One region of the Ferdinandcohnia sp. GQ5 genome, then DNA from elsewhere that is predicted to be linked to it. Evidence: riboswitches for the same ligand, from Rfam matches in the RefSeq annotation. Region 1 holds a riboswitch; each other region holds the start of a gene.

Region 1 (5,582 bases):
TGTAATATAAATCTTCTTCTGCTTGCTTCCATTCTTCCTGAGTAAGGGTATTGCCACTTAAAATATGTTCCTCACTTTTATATTTCCCTAATAGTCTTGTGAGGTCTCCAATCAACCTTTCACTTTCCTTTACATAGGCCATGCTCTCTATGTAATGCTCTTCGGTTACGCTGCTAAAATTCCCATCATTCACAATCTCCACTTCCACAACGGCTCGAGCTATTCCTGTAAAACACAAGATCGCAATGACAAAAACAATGATTTTCGTTATAATCGAGTGGCTATATTTTTTCCACTTTATATCCAACACCCCACACCACCTTCAAATATTTTGGTTCTTTCGGATTGATTTCGATTTTCTCTCTGATTTTTCGAATATGAACGGTAACGGTATTTTCCGGGTTAAAGGAGGGTTCGTTCCATACCTTTTCATATATCTCCTCGATTGAGAATACTCTACCCGCGTTTTCTGTCAGAAGCCTTACAATCTTATATTGAACGGGTGTAAGATGGACTTCCTCGCCATCAACAGTGACCGTTTTACTTTCATCATCGATAATCAATCCCCCAGTCTGTACTATATTGGTTCTCGTATCAAGGCCACCGAAAGTTGTATATCTTCTCAGTTGGGATTTAACTCTTGCAATAAGTTCCAACGGATTAAAAGGCTTCGTCATGTAATCATCTGCCCCAATATTTAAACCTATTATTTTGTCATGATCCTCTGATTTTGCAGAAAGCATGATTAAAGGAATATTGTTTTCTTTCCGAATTTCCATCGTCGCTCTCATTCCATCCATTTTCGGCATCATCAGATCCATGATGATAAGATGAATTTCCTGACTTTTGATGATCTCGATTGCTTCTAGTCCATTGGAAGCTTTACAAACCGTATAGCCTTCATTCTCTAAGTAAATTCCAATCGCATCGACGATGGCTTGATCATCGTCACAAACCAATATATTCATAACGTTCACTCCTACTTGTGGTGTTCACCATTTCTATCAACTCCTTAGAATTTACTATAAGGAAAGGATATCAATCAAATCTTAACAAACACTGCATGCAAATCTTAAGATTTTCTTATTATTTTGAGATGCAAATCCTAGTCTATCATGAAAATATAGGTGGAAAATAAAAAGAGAACACAGACCTTTGGTTAGGTTTGTGTTCCCCTTCTATTAAAAGATTATGTTTTATATTGTTAATTACTTCTCATCATACGCATTAAGCACATTTACACTGTGTGCCAAAGCAGAACCTGCTTTTAATGCTACTGCCACGAAAATCGCTTCTGAGATTTCTTCTAAATCAGCACCCGCTTTTTTGGCATTTTTCGTATGTAGGTTAATGCAATACGCGCAACCTGTTGTGTGCGCACATGCCACCGCGATTAACTCTTTCTCTTTTTCTGTTAAGTTTTTCGCCTTAAGAGATTTTGTGTCAAAATCAATAAATGCTTTAAAAGCCTCACCATTTAAATCAGCAAATTCTTTTAGTCTTGCAAAATAAGCCTCTTTATATAGATCTTCATCGCCATTTCCATCATAGGCATTGAGTGCATTCACACCATGTGCTAAAGCGGAACCTGCCTTTAATGCTGTTGCAACAAAAATAGCCTCTGCTACTTCTTCTCTAGAAGACTCATTCTTCTTTGCATTCCCAACATGTAAATCAATGCAATAAGGACAACCTGTAATATGGGCTACTGCAACCGCAATCAATTCCTTTTGCTTTACGGAAAGCTTGCCTGCAGCTAGTGCTTGGCTATCAAACTTTATAAATGATTGAAATGCTTCAGGTGCATATTTTTTCAATTCTGGTAGTCTTCCGAAATATTCCTTTTTGTACAAACTCATCGTAAATCTCTCCCTTAGCTATTTTTCACCAAATAAAATACAACTTTTCACATTAATTTACTCACCTTAAAATCAAATATCCTTATTTCCAGTGAATAAAATGTAAAAGCCCCTTCCGATGAGGAAGAGGCAATATGTATCCCACACTCATCTTTCAAGCAAATGCTTGCTGGAATTAGCACCTAGTTACATTCTTTGTAACGGTTGCTGCGGGTTCACTGGACCAGGTTCCTCCCCCGACTCTCGATAAGAGATGTCGTATTTTATTTTTGTAATATTTAACAATATTAGCGTACATGAAGTCACTCGAGGTTGTCAACTGAAATATCAAATTATTTCGAAAATACATCCAAGCCACAAGTATTAGATGAATGTCGTTTTTCGATAAAGTCTATAAACGTGTTAACTAGATTAGCAGCGACTGATTCACGTATTTTATGATCTCTCGAACAACTACCAAGATAGTTACCTTATTAAAGATGATGATCGTTCTGCTTTAGTATCCTAAATTGATTCGGGGACATGCCTGTATTCCTCTTAAACACTCGCCAAAAATGAACATGATTGGAATAACCCACTTTTCCTGCAATTTGATTCACTTTCAAGCTTGTATGTATTAAGTATCTTTTTGCTTCATTTATACGGATTGCGTTCAAGTATTCAATAAAACTGCATCCAGTGTATTTTTTAAAAAGTCTACTTATATACTGCTCATTTACATGAAAATGATAGGATAAAACACCAAGTGAAATATCGCTTGTAAAATTGTTATTAATAAATGTAATAATCTTTTCGATTTCATTTTTACCAGTGTTATCTTGTTGTCCCGAAACTTTCATCTTTTCTAAAGGACACGCATCCTCTATCAGTCTATTACTTTCAATTAATAATTGGGATAGCAAAGATCTAAGGTACATATCCCTTTCCTTTAGATTCTTTTGGTACTCCTCGAATAGCCTCATTATGATAGTGTTAATTAATTCTCTTTTATTTTGAGGAATCGATATAATGTACGGTCCATTTTCAAAGAGCTGCTTCACGATATGTTGTTCGCCTAAACTCAAGAAGCACTCCCTAAAGTTTATCACCATTCGCTCATACACTTGATTGCTTTTCTTGACCGTTTTATGGATCACATTTTTATCAATAAAAACGAGATGCTGATTCTTTACTAGGTACTCTTCCCCATTAATAATGTAAATCCGTTCCCCTTTGGATAAATAATAAATTTCGTAATCTTGGTGCAGATGATGTGTTGCCATTGACGGATGGTATCCACTAAAACGATTTATATAAAAAGGCTGTTCACGAAGAGAAACACTTATTTTTTGCACCACTATTCAACTCCTCTCCAAATGAGCCAACAAAATTCTTTATTCGTGTTCTCATTTTTCACCCGCTTAAAACTTGTACTCTAGTTATGTTCTTTTTATTACATGTTCATCTGCCCATATCCTTCATTTTTTAAGGAATCGCAACTTTACTCCTATTTAACAAACGAGGAACTAGGAAAAAGGAACCCCCTCTCCTGTGTACATGCCTAAACACCTTCGAAAATGTAAACAGAAACGTCTTCTTCTCACAAAATATGTAATGAGAAGCTTGCTAAACTAATATAGAAGTTTTTGAATTCACAAACATGAAAGGGTTTACAAGAATAATCTAATGTTTACCGTTAGACGTTGATTGGAGGTGTAATATAAAGGCTTGTTTGTATTTGGTTTGCATTGAGACTTAGTTAAAAAATTGCAAAGGTGGTATTTTATGAAGTTTAGAAAAGCAATGGTATTGGTTATGGTTTTTTCCTTATTTGCGCCATTTTTCTTGACCGGAAATGGTACGGCTCACGCTGCAGCAATCGATTCGATTCCCAACACTATTAGGTATATGAAAGATTATGACAGTAGTTTTCTATCTGTTTCTGGTTATGCCTCAATAGGGGTGAATGACCGAAGTGAATACATTGATACACCCTATTATCGACAGGTCAAAACAGAAAGAGAGTTTTTACAGGCCATTTTGGATGCACAAGCTGGAAGTGTGAAAGTAATTGAAATCGCTAAGGACTTAAATTTTGGGTGGAAGAATCTAAATCTGAGTTCTGAGGAAACAAAGAAGTTTCGTTTCATTACGAAATATCGAGATCCTATGAACGGATTTACCAATCCAAAAATAGAAGCTTCTGGTGTTTCACAACTAAATATTGATAATATTGAAGGACTCACGATTTTTTCAAAAAAAGGAAAAACGATAAGATCTGTCGAGTTAAAATTACAACGGTCTACGAACGATATCGTCATTCGTAATCTGAACTTTGATGGCATGTGGCAATGGGATGATACAGGAAAACACAAGGAAGTAGGCTGGACTTATATTAAAATAAATGGTGCCAACAATGTATGGATTGACCATTGCAAATTTCCAATTGCAGCGGATGGATTAATTGATACAGAGAACGGTGGCTCCAACATCACCATTTCCTGGTCTGAATTCGGATTACCTGCAGATGAAAATCCCTCAACAGACACTGATATTTATCAAACGATTCAATTTATGGAAGAGAAATATGCTTCAAATGAACTGAATTCCGATAGTGTGTATTACAACATGCGAAATGAAGGTGCCACTAAAGAACAAATCATGGCCTATGCTGCGTATCACAGTAAGGTGCATTTATCAGGTTCAGGTGATAAAGACTATGTGAATTATGTGTCTAGTAGTGGCGATGAGATAAAGGATGGCAATCAAAGAATACGTTTAACACTCGCTTATAATACCTATACCAATGTTGGACAGAGAATTCCTATGATACGCCAAGGTTCTGGTCATGCGTACAACTTGTATTTGGACAATTCCTCTCATCAAGCGATTTTAGAGAATGTCTCGGCAATTGCTGAATTTGGAACAGATACACTTTCACGGGCACTAAATGCTAGAAATGGAGCCTCGATTGCAGCAGATACATCTGTATTCAATGACATTAACGAGCCAATCATTGGTGCAGAGATTCAGGGATTAGATACTAAAAATATGGACGCCCAATGGGCTGAGTTATTCCAAGCAGCTTATAATAGAAACTTAATTGTAAACTCAAAAATTACCAACCAATATGGCACGTATACAGGAAGCAGCTGGGACAATAATGGTGAAAATCTGTTTACAACAGGATTTATATGGTATGACAAATCAACAATCGGAAATTGGGCATGGTCTTCTCATATTGTTGGAAGTGAAAATATGAGTAAAATGAATCCACCTACTGATCCATTTACCTTTGAATATAACTATGACGAGAAACTCCCTTATACGTATACCGTGGTTCCTTTAGACAGCGTTGTTCCAACACTTACAAAATATGCAGGTGCAAACAAGGTAAATATGAGCCCAATTGCATGGTTAAAAACTGACTATAACTCCAACAGTAAAGGTCGATAATATAGGGGGACAGAGGTTCTTTGTCCCTCTGTCCCCATGTCCTTACAGTTTAATTGGCCACTCCTCAAGGTTTTCAGCCATATCCCAGAACATATACTCAAACAAACTGGTTTTGACGACGATTTCTTCAAGTACAGCTAAATCTCGTTCCGGTTTTTCGCTTGCGATTTCATTGATTAGCGTCTTACAATCTTCCGCCAAGGCAGTAAACTCATCGGATGAATACATTTTCACCCATTCACCATAAAATTCATGTTCAACAGCTCCATGCCATGTTACGAGCTCTTT
Region 2 (5,582 bases), on a different contig from region 1:
CTTACTGTCATGAAACCTGAAGGTATTATAGTACTTGTTGTGTACCATGGTCATGAAGAGGGTGCAGTCGAACGAGATCAGCTGTTAGAATATTGTTCAACGCTGGACCAAACCAGCGCTCATGTATTAATGTACCGATTTATGAATCAAATGAACAATCCACCTTTTATTATCGCAATTGAAAAAAGATAGAGCCCAGACTGTTGAAAAACGCTCGCATACTTCGTTGCTTGCCTCCCTCGTCCGCTCATGAGGGCTACTTCTATTCGCGTCTTCGCTCAGCGGAGCGCCTTGTCTGACAAGCGTTTTCAAGACAGTCTTGGAAGAATTCATCCATAACTTCACTTATGAAAAAAGATAGAGCCCCGTCGCTCTATCTTTTTCTTATTCAAACACATGTTGAAATCTACGGTAGGCTCGTCCATTTACATAAAAGAAAAAAGAAGTCTTCCCACCGAGTCTAATAATTTTCTTCGCAATTTTTAATACACTTCGTTGTGCCCTTACCTTTTCATCTGATAGATATAGACCTAATAAACCCCTATTAATCATTCGGTGAAATTTTTCGTTTGGTAACCCGGCTGTATGTTTATCTGCTTCGGTGATAAAGTGCTTAAGGCGATCTACCAATTCATTTTCATGTGGATAATAAAAACAGAAATTTAAGTCTCCACCTTTACGGTCCTCTTCTTGATCAATGAAATAATCAAGAAGGATGTGCAAGCCTTGGATATATGGAAAATACCCATTCCGAACTTTGTTGGCCATCTCCTCGTTGAATTCTTCATGAAAAGCGTAAGCAACTAAACAAAAAATCCCTAGTGTAGACCCTGAACAGGCTGAGAATTCATACCATTCCATGTTTGGCAAATCCTTTTGGTGATCTTTAAACCAATTCTCAAGTCTTGGAACTCGCTCTTCTACCTTTACATGTTTATGAACTTGTAAAGCACAATAATAACTTGCCAACTCCTGTAAATAATCAGCAATCTTATCATAATGATGAAGGTTGTGAAGAACATCCTGACAGGTTGTTACTAGGCTCTCCAAGTAACCCCCATCATCCTGTTCTTCTCGAAATTGATAATAGTTTTTTGTTGGACATCCTGGTCGTAAGGCATCTGGCATAGAATCATGTAACGAGCTAAAATCTAACGGATCAAGCGAGGTGCTTCGATCACAAAGATTATCTAGATAGTCACTAATCGTTTGATACGCAACGATAAATCGAATGCATTCCTCCATTTGTCCTTCTGATAATAAGGCGAGAATTGCTCCACCTTCACAGTGAAACGTTTTAGTTTGAATACTCGCTAATGCCTGTCTCCGAAGTTCCTCATTTGGAATAGCCTCCGCTTTCTTTTTCCAAATTGATAATTCACGATGTACAATCGGAAATACCTCACGATACACTTTCTTCATTAAACTAATCGGTTTTGTTGGTACCATCGATATCACCTCAATATTTAGGAACATTGAATATATGTAAGATTTACGATAATTGTAAAAGTTGATACACTTACCATAAATGATTATTTATCGAATATCAAACGAAAGGATGTAACTATTATGATTTATCCATACAAAGGGAAATATCCTGAAATTGCCGACTCTGTATATATTGCGGAATATGCGACAGTTACTGGTGACGTAAAAATTGGTGAGGAAACAAACATTTGGTTTAATACTGTCATACGGGGGGATGTGGCACCGACCATTATCGGAAAAAGAGTGAGCATTCAGGATAACTCAACCTTGCATCAAAGCCCAAATAATCCTTTAATTATTGAAGATGATGTCACAATTGGTCATCAGGTGATCCTACATAGCTCTATTATCCGTAAAAATGCGCTAATCGGAATGGGGTCCATTATTCTTGATGGGGCAGAGGTTGGTGAAGGGGCTTTTATAGGTGCCGGAAGCCTAGTTCCACAAGGCAAAAAGATTCCACCAAACACTCTTGCATTCGGAAGACCAGCTAAAGTTATTCGTGAATTAAATGATGAAGATAAAAAAGATATGGCCAGAATTCGCCGTGAATATGTGGAAAAAGGGCAGCATTATAAGGAATTACAAAAAGAAAAACGCGGTTAATCAAATACGCCTTGGCGTATTTACGCCCAGATTTTTTTGAGCTTGCTCAAAAAATTACCCTTGAAAATCTATGGCATCCGCCGGAGGCTTTAACTTTATTCAGTCAAGTTTGATACTAAATTGGATAATCTATTTGCTTTCATCCAACCACTCATAGCATTTCAGATGAATAAAGTTAAAAGCTCACCATTAAGGCGAGCTTTTTTCTTTCTTATTTTGCAGCTTGTGTTTTAAGCGCTTCTGCTTTGTCAGTACGCTCCCATGGTAAATCAAGATCATTTCTACCAAAGTGACCATATGCAGCGGTTTGCTTATAAATTGGACGACGTAGATCAAGCATCTTGATAATTCCAGCAGGACGTAAATCAAAATTATCACGAACCAATTCTACAAGTACATCCTCTGACACAGTTCCGGTTCCAAATGTGTCTACAGAGATAGAAACTGGTTGTGCAACACCGATTGCATACGCAAGCTGAACTTCACATTTATCCGCTAAACCAGCTGCTACGATGTTTTTCGCAACATAACGAGCAGCATATGCAGCTGAACGGTCAACCTTAGTTGGATCCTTACCCGAGAAAGCGCCACCGCCATGGCGTGCATAACCACCGTACGTATCAACAATAATTTTACGGCCAGTTAACCCAGCATCCCCTTGAGGACCACCAATTACAAAACGGCCAGTAGGATTAATGAAATATTTAGTATTCTCATCAATTAGTTCACTAGGAACGACAGGGTTAATTACATGTTCTTTTAAATTACGTTGAATTTGCTCTAATGAAATTTCAGGATGGTGCTGGGTTGAAATAACAATCGTATCGATACGAACTGGATTGTTGTTCTCATCGTATTCAACAGTAACCTGAGTTTTTCCATCTGGACGTAAATATGGAAGAATCTCATCTTTACGTACCTTTGTTAGTCTGCGTGATAACTTGTGAGCTAATGAAATTGGTAGAGGCATTAATTCTTTTGTTTCGTTACAAGCATAACCAAACATTAATCCTTGGTCTCCAGCACCAATTGCTTCAATTTGCTCATCAGTCATTTGACCTTCACGTGCTTCTAACGCTTGGTCAACCCCCATTGCAATATCTGGAGATTGCTCATCAATGGATGTTAAAACTGCACAAGTTTCATAGTCAAATCCGTATTTTGCTCGTGTATAGCCAATCTCTTTAATCGTTTCACGGACAATCTTTGGGATATCTACATATGTAGAAGTTGTAATTTCTCCCGCAACAAGTACAAGACCTGTTGTGACAGAAGTTTCACACGCTACGCGTGCATTTGCATCACTTGCTAAAATCGCATCTAAAATAGAATCTGAAATCTGGTCACAGATTTTATCTGGATGTCCTTCTGTAACAGATTCTGAAGTAAATAAACGGCGTCTATTTGTCACAAACGCTTCCTCCTTTTCGGATTCAGAATCGAATAGTTCGAGTTCTGACATTCATTGATACGGTACTCATTCCCTTAGTATTGTTACCTTCACGATTTTCTATCCTATATTAAATGAACAGTTATCTACGATCAAATGTGCCTTGGCGTTTTTGCGCCCGATCTTTAGGCCGACACGATGTGGGTCATAAAGACGGTTGCCACAGGAAGCGAAAAATTTCCGCTAAAAAATCGAGGCATCCGCCGGAGGCTTTAACATTATTCTGTTGGAATCGAACTCCGAGAATAATTTAAACACATATCACGCGTTAAGTAACATCAATAAAACCAATAAAGAATAAAAAACCTTTCCTACTATTTCGAGGAAAGGTTTATCGTTTATCCAGCCTTTCACTCTTATCGATCAAGGACATACCTTGCTCAGGTTAGCACCTTATCACTTTTTCGAATGTGGAGACCTACTAATAGGTTTCACTAAAAACCATTTGATATGTAAGAAAAGTGATGGTTGCCGGGTTTCATTGGGCCTGTCCCTCCGCCAGCTCGGGATAAGAGAGTATCCGTTCAATGACATATGATATCGCAGTAGTCCTTAAGGTGTCAACAGAATTCCGAAAAAAAACAAAGTCGAAGTGTGTCACACTATTTCCTCAATATTGACAAACTATAAAAGAATTATCGATTATAAAGGACTATTTTAGAATCTGCGCGCACTTTTTAATGATATGTTACGTAAAATACGTTAAATAGTATAGACTATTTTTATTAATGTGTTATACTAATTGTAAATTTGAGATAATTTATGGAAATTTAAAAATTAATAAAGGATGGTTTAACATGAATTCAGTTGAAGTTACAAATGAGCAGCTATTAGAATTAGTGAATGGAAAAAACGCACTTCATAACCTATCTGTTCCTATTTTAGTTGAAAAAGTACTATCTAGACAAGAGGGAATCCTTACTTCGACTGGGGCTATACGTGCGACAACTGGGAAGTACACCGGAAGATCACCTGAAGACAAATACATCGTAGAAGAAGCATCTACTAAAGATAGAATTGATTGGGGTAAGGTAAACAAACCAATTTCTGAAGAAGTATATGAAAAACTTTATACAAAAGTACTTTCATACTTAACAGAAAAAGATGAGATTTTCGTATTCAATGGATATGCAGGTGCAGACAAAAAAGTACGCATGCCAATCCAAGTAATCAATGAATATGCTTGGCATAACCTTTTCTCTCAACAAATGTTTGTTCGACCAACAGAAGAGGATCTAAATACACATCAACCTGAATTCACAGTTATTTGTGCACCAAATTTTAAAGCTGATCCTGAGGTAGATGGTACTCGCTCTGAAACATTCATTATTATTTCCTTTGAAAAACGAACAGTGTTAATCGGAGGAACTGAATATGCTGGAGAAATTAAAAAATCAATCTTCTCTGTGATGAACTATGTATTGCCTGAAAAAAATATTCTTTCCATGCATTGTTCTTCAAACGTAGGCCCTGAAGGTGACGTTGCACTATTCTTTGGTCTATCTGGAACAGGAAAAACTACTCTTTCAGCAGATCCAAAACGTCGTCTTATTGGCGATGATGAACACGGTTGGTCTAGCTCTGGCGTGTTTAATATTGAAGGCGGTTGCTATGCTAAATGCATCAACCTTTCTCGCGAGAAGGAACCACAAATTTTCGATGCGATTCGCTTTGGCTCTGTGTTAGAAAATGTGGTTGTAAATGAAGAATCCAGAATAGCTGATTATGATGATAATTCATTAACTGAAAATACAAGAGCTGCATACCAAATCGATAATATAGATAATATTATTGTTCCTAGTATTGCAGGTCATCCGAATACAATCGTATTTTTAACTGCGGATGCTTTTGGTGTTTTACCTCCTATCAGTAAACTAACTAAGGAACAAGCCATGTACCATTTCTTAAGTGGATATACAAGTAAACTAGCAGGAACAGAACGTGGTGTTACTGCTCCACAAGCAACATTCTCAACTTGCTTTGGATCACCATTCCTACCACTTCCTGCAACAGAATATGCAGAAATGTTAGGTAGAAA
Region 3 (5,582 bases), on a different contig from region 1:
TTCACAAAGCTATCCTGCCAGTGAAGAGTTTTTTCCTCTGTTTTCTTCAAAATGGAGTCTGTTATTTTACCTAAAATCGCAAATAGTACGATGCTTGCGATGACCGTCTCAGGAGAATAGGAGTTTTGGCCAACAACAAGCAAATATCCAATCCCCTGACTAGCACCCATTAATTCAGCTGCAACGACAAACATCCAACCTAGCCCAAGCCCACTTCGGATTCCAACTAGAAAAGAAGGAAGGGATGCAGGCAATATTACCTTTCTAATTAACTCAAACGATGAAAAATTATAGATTTTCCCTACCTCAATCAACTTTCGGTCAACACCCTGTATGCCTGACACGATGTTTAAATAAACCGGAAAAAATACCCCAACCGCAATTAGTGTAATTTTTGATGGTTCTGCAATCCCCATCCACAAGATAAAAAGAGGTACCCAAGCAAGGGACGGAATCGAACGGAAAGCCTGAATCATCGGGTCTAGTAACTGTTCAGCAATTCTAAAATAGCCGACCAATGAACCAAATATAACAGCAGCAACTACCCCAATGAGAAACCCAAAAAAGATGCGATATAACGTAATCCCAATATGGCCCCACAGACTTCCATCTCCAGCAAATTCAATTATTTTCGCAAGGATAACCGTTGGTGCCGGCATAAGATGACCTTCAAGTACACCAATGTGGCTTAAATATTGCCAAACCACGATTAAAATAGCCGGGATGATACTCCCAAGTAGAACTACTTTTAGACTTCCTGATAATACAAACTCACGCTTCGATTTCACCTTAATTTGTCTAGTCAACGCTCCGCCTTTTGTGCTCATTTTACCGTCTCCTATCACGAGGAAGTGCCGTTTTGAAAGAGGCACAATCCCTATTGTTTAATTACGTTTTCGGCAAACGTAGGATTAATCAATTCCTGAACCAGTTGATCCAATTTAACATCTTTTCCGATGATTTCCTGTGCTTGAAGCACCTTACCTGCTTCGGTTAATGCCTCAATTTGTATTTCACCAGGAACAGGATTAGAAAAATCATTTCGTTCATTTAATTGTTTATTAGCAACTTCAATATCAATATTTGCGGACTTTGCCAAAATTTCCGCTGTTTCCTCTGGATTTTCTAAAACCCATTTACGAGCCTTTTCGTAGACCTCAATGACTTCTTCTACGTAATTGGGATATTTTTCCGCAAACTCAGAACGCACATTTAAGGTTCCATACGTATTAAAATCTGCATTGCGGTAAAAAAGGTTCGCATCCGTTTCTAATTCAACTCTTGCCATATGAGGATCTAACCCCGACCATGCATCCACCTGACCAGAAGATAACGCGGCCGCTCCATCTCCATGCTGGAGGTTAACGATTTCAACATCTGATGGACTTAACCCTTCCTCATTAAGGGCGCGTAATAGGAAAATATATGGGTCTGTTCCGATAGTTGCAGCAACCTTTTTTCCTTTTAAATCACTTATACTTTGAATCTTTGAATCTTTATTTGCGACCAACGCTGTCCACTCTGGCTTTGAGTAAATATACACCGATTCAATTGGAGCACCCTTTGCTTTTGCCATTAGAGCCGCTGCGCCTGCAGATGAACTGAAATCTGCACTTCCACTATTTAAAAATTCCAATGCTTTATTACTTCCTTGACTTAGAACAAATTCAACCTTAATTCCCTCTTCTTTGAATGCTTCTTCAGCCCACCCAAACTCTTTTAACACAAGACTCGTAGGTGAATAAAAAGCATAATCTAATGTGATTTTTTTAGGTTTTTCACTTCCTTGGCTCGCTTTACTTGTGCTATTCGAACAACCTGCAATTCCAATCAACAGTAATACAGCAATAAAAATAACGCTTATTTTCTTCATGTCTGTACCTCCAGTATTTTTATAGGAAAACTAGGAATAGTACTAATACAACTTCTAACTTGCATATCCTAACGATGAAAAAAGCCCCCTTCTAGTAAGAAGAGGGCTTTTTTCCTCCTCTTATCTTTCAGGTAATTTTACCTGATGGAATTAGCACCTTTTCAAGAATAATCTTGAAGGTTGCCGGGTTTCGTAGGGCCATGTCCCTCCACCGCTCTGGATAAGAGTCCTTTATTAAATTAATACGTTCTAGTTTTACTTTATAAATGGATTATAGAGTGTAAAATACCCAAAGTCAAACACTTTTTGAAAAATTTTCCCTTATTAAAATTTTCGGTGATTATAATCATTCCCTATACAAAACGTTAAATTTGAGACTATAAATACAATCAAAAAACATTTGTGTCATATTTGTGAAGCCCATTGCTTTAATTGAAAATCCATAGTATATTAAGGGTGTAGAAAGTTAGTGAAAGACTTCACAAACTAACTACCCAAGCTGGCAGCTAAAACGATCATATTTTTTTATAACAACTTGTGAATAACTTCACAATATAAAATAAAAGGGGAGATTAAGATGAGAACATTCTTAAAAGGACCTAAAATGGCAGTTATTTGGACAGTATTACGTGTATGGTTAGGTATTCAATGGCTAGAAGCTGGTTTTCATAAATTGACTGGAGGATTTGACGCAGGCGGATTCCTCCAAGGAGCACTTGCAAAGGCTGGTGGCGAACACCCAGCAGTAGCAGGTTGGTATGCAACATTCCTAGAAGGCTTTGCCGTTCCAAACGTTGATATAATTAACGTACTCATTCCATGGGGAGAAGTTCTAGTTGGACTTGGATTAATCTTAGGTGCTGCAACAATCCCAGCATTAATTGCAGGGGCATTCATGAACCTAAACTTCTTACTTGCTGGAACAGTTAGCACAAACCCAGTACTTTACACATTAGCAGTTATTCTCTTATTTGCAGGCGCTGCAACATACTACTACGGTGTAGATAGATTTGCAGTACCATTCTTAACAAAACGAATTCATACGAAAAAAGATACTAAAACAGCAACAACCACTGCATAACTAAAAAAAGGAGTTCTACCCGATTTTGGGAGAACTCCTTTTATATTCTACTCATCATCAATCTCGCCGTCACCGATTTCATCTTCCTCTTCAATCTCTTCAATTTCCTCGCCTTCCTCAGGTCTTTCGTCATCCCCACAACCCATTAAGAAAAACATCGGAAATGCTAATAATAACAGCATGAATAAGCGTTTTATTTGGTTCATTACTTAACCTCCTTTTATCTATACTTTCCAATCAATAGCGAAATATGTAAACTAGAAATGGGTAACAGTAATAATATTCCTATATTAAAACTTGGAGGTTTAACACAATGCGAAAAATAAAACTCGGCACTAGTTCACTAGAGGTTCCTGTTATAGCAGTAGGGTGTATGAGAATCAACTCATTAGAAAAGCCTGAGGCGGAAGCGTTTATACAAACGGCATTAGAAAACGGAGCAAACTTTTTTGACCATGCCGATATTTACGGAAGTGGCACTTGTGAAGAAATCTTTGCAGATGCGATACATATGAACGATGACGTGAGGGAGAAAATCATTCTTCAATCCAAATGTGGCATTCGAAAAGGAATGTTTGACTTTTCAAAAGAACATATACTTAATTCCGTAGATGGAATCTTAAAACGTCTTAAAACGGACTATCTTGATGTTTTACTTTTACATCGTCCAGATGCCCTTGTTGAGCCTGAAGAGGTTGCAGAGGCATTTGATGTGTTGGAATCATCAGGGAAGGTTCGTCATTTTGGAGTCTCTAACCAAAAGCCGATGCAAATACAGTTATTAAAAAAATATGTAAAGCAGCCAATTGTTGCAAATCAGCTACAATTAAGTATCCCCAATGCCCATATGATTGCAAGTGGTGTTACAACTAATATGCAAATTGATCAATCCATTAACCGTGATGGAGATGTCCTTGATTTTTGCCGATTGAATGACATTACCATTCAACCATGGTCACCTTTTCAATATGGTTATTTTGAAGGACCTTTTCTCGGTAATGAAAAATGTCCAGAATTAAATCAAAAAATTGATGAAATTGCTGAAAAATACGGCGTATCCAATACAACTATTGCAATTGCGTGGCTATTACGTCATCCAGCCAACATGCAGCCGGTAATTGGAACCATGAATATCGAGCGATTAAAGGATTCCGTGAAAGCAAGTGAAGTCCAGTTATCCCGCGAAGATTGGTACAGCATTTTTCAAGCGGCTGGTTATCTACTTCCGTAAATAACAAAGCTTCGCTCACGCCCGTATATTGGCGATAAGCATAAGATTAGCGCTGACAGAAGGCGTCCTTTGCTTTCAAAGGTGATTGGCTTGTGACCTAGAGCCGATGGTGCCTGAGAGCTAGACAAAGCAGGCAAGGGTAAAATTTTTTCGGTTGTGTCTGAGGTTTAGGTAGCTTTGGACTTGCAATAGCAAATTTTGAGGGGGTGTGTCCGAAAGTATGTGTGTCTTCAGACTAGCTAAGGTAAAATCTACTCGGTTGTGTCCGAAGTTCAGGTGACTTCGGACAGGCATAGGTAAAATCTGCGCGGTTGTGTCTGAAGTTTAGGTAGCTTCGGACTGGCTAAAGTAAAATTTACTCGGTTGTGTCTGAAGTTCAGGTTTCTTCAGACATACAAAGGCAAAATCTACTCTGTTGTGTCCGAAGTTCAGGTATCTTCAGACTTATAATGGCAAAACCTACTCGGTTGAGAACGAAGTTGAGGTATCTTCGGACAGGCAATAGCAAAACTTGCCCGGTTGTTGTCCGAAGTCCAGGTATCTTCGGACAGGTAATGGCAAAACTTGCCCGGTCGTGTCCGAAGTTCAGGTATCTTCGGACATACAAAAGCAAATTCTGCGCGGTTGTGTCCGAAGTTGAAGTAGCTTCGGACTTGCGATGGCAAAACCTACTCAGTTGTGTCCGAAGTCGAAGTAGCTTCGGACTTGCAATAGCAAAATCTACTCGGTTGTATCCGAAGTTCACGTAGCTTCGGACATACAATGGCAAAATCTACTCGATTGTGTCCGAAGTCCAGGTATCTTCGGACATACAATGGCAAAACCTACTCGGTTGTGTCCGAAGTCGAGGTAGCTTCAGACTTACAATGCCAAAACCTGCTCAGTTGTGTCCGAAGTCGAGGTAGCTTCGGACTTGCAATAGCAAAATCTACTCGGTTGTGTCCGAAGTCCAGCTAGCTTCGGACATACAATGGCAAAATCTACTCGATTGTGCCGAAGTCCAGGTATCTTCGGACATACAATGGCAAAACCTACTCAGTTGTGTCCGAAGTCGAGGTAGCTTCGGACTTGCAATAGCAAAATCTACTCGGTTGTTTCCGAAGTCCAGCTATCTTCGGACATACAATGGCAAAACCTACTCGGTTGTGTCCGAAGTTCACGTAGCTTCGGACTTACAATGGCAAAATCTACTCGGTTGTGTCCGAAGTCGAGGTAGCTTCAGACATACAAAAACAATATCTGCACGATTGTTAATTTTAAACAATCAACCAAAATGAAAGCGTGAATTCATATGTGAATTCACGCTAAAAATTTATTATTATTTACTACTTTTCACCTGAAAACCAGTTACGCTAAAAGGATGCCTCTTCTTTTTAATTTTCAGTAAATCCTGTTGC

The links. Region 1 has a riboswitch for S-adenosylmethionine ahead of AC6CHV_RS04070 (carboxymuconolactone decarboxylase family protein). Riboswitches for the same ligand answer to the same signal wherever they lie in the genome.
Region 2: linked by a shared signal. The riboswitch ahead of metK (methionine adenosyltransferase) and the one ahead of AC6CHV_RS04070 (carboxymuconolactone decarboxylase family protein) in region 1 are both predicted to bind S-adenosylmethionine.
Region 3: linked by a shared signal. The riboswitch ahead of AC6CHV_RS16995 (aliphatic sulfonate ABC transporter substrate-binding protein) and the one ahead of AC6CHV_RS04070 (carboxymuconolactone decarboxylase family protein) in region 1 are both predicted to bind S-adenosylmethionine.

The regions. Positions count from the first base shown of each region.
Region 1 is NZ_JCAXEW010000002.1:407,118-412,699, forward strand. It holds gene AC6CHV_RS04060 (histidine kinase dimerization/phospho-acceptor domain-containing protein) at 1-307, opposite strand, end outside; gene AC6CHV_RS04065 (response regulator transcription factor) at 282-968, opposite strand; gene AC6CHV_RS04070 (carboxymuconolactone decarboxylase family protein) at 1,209-1,859, opposite strand; SAM riboswitch class I at 2,004-2,112, opposite strand; gene AC6CHV_RS04075 (helix-turn-helix domain-containing protein) at 2,333-3,196, opposite strand; gene AC6CHV_RS04080 (pectate lyase family protein) at 3,624-5,294, shown strand; gene tenA (thiaminase II) at 5,337-5,582, opposite strand, start outside.
Region 2 is NZ_JCAXEW010000024.1:42,482-48,063, forward strand. It holds gene mnmM (tRNA 5-(aminomethyl)-2-thiouridylate-methyltransferase MnmM) at 1-192, shown strand, start outside; gene tbcS (tetraprenyl-beta-curcumene synthase) at 385-1,449, opposite strand; gene AC6CHV_RS22890 (gamma carbonic anhydrase) at 1,570-2,094, shown strand; gene metK (methionine adenosyltransferase) at 2,306-3,505, opposite strand; SAM riboswitch class I at 3,898-4,059, opposite strand; gene pckA (phosphoenolpyruvate carboxykinase (ATP)) at 4,342-5,582, shown strand, end outside.
Region 3 is NZ_JCAXEW010000014.1:45,683-51,264, forward strand. It holds gene AC6CHV_RS16990 (ABC transporter permease subunit) at 1-827, opposite strand, end outside; gene AC6CHV_RS16995 (aliphatic sulfonate ABC transporter substrate-binding protein) at 878-1,873, opposite strand; SAM riboswitch class I at 1,991-2,100, opposite strand; gene AC6CHV_RS17000 (Crp/Fnr family transcriptional regulator) at 2,451-2,954, shown strand; gene AC6CHV_RS17005 (hypothetical protein) at 3,002-3,160, opposite strand; gene AC6CHV_RS17010 (aldo/keto reductase) at 3,268-4,185, shown strand; partial or broken gene ftsZ (cell division protein FtsZ) at 5,562-5,582, opposite strand, start outside.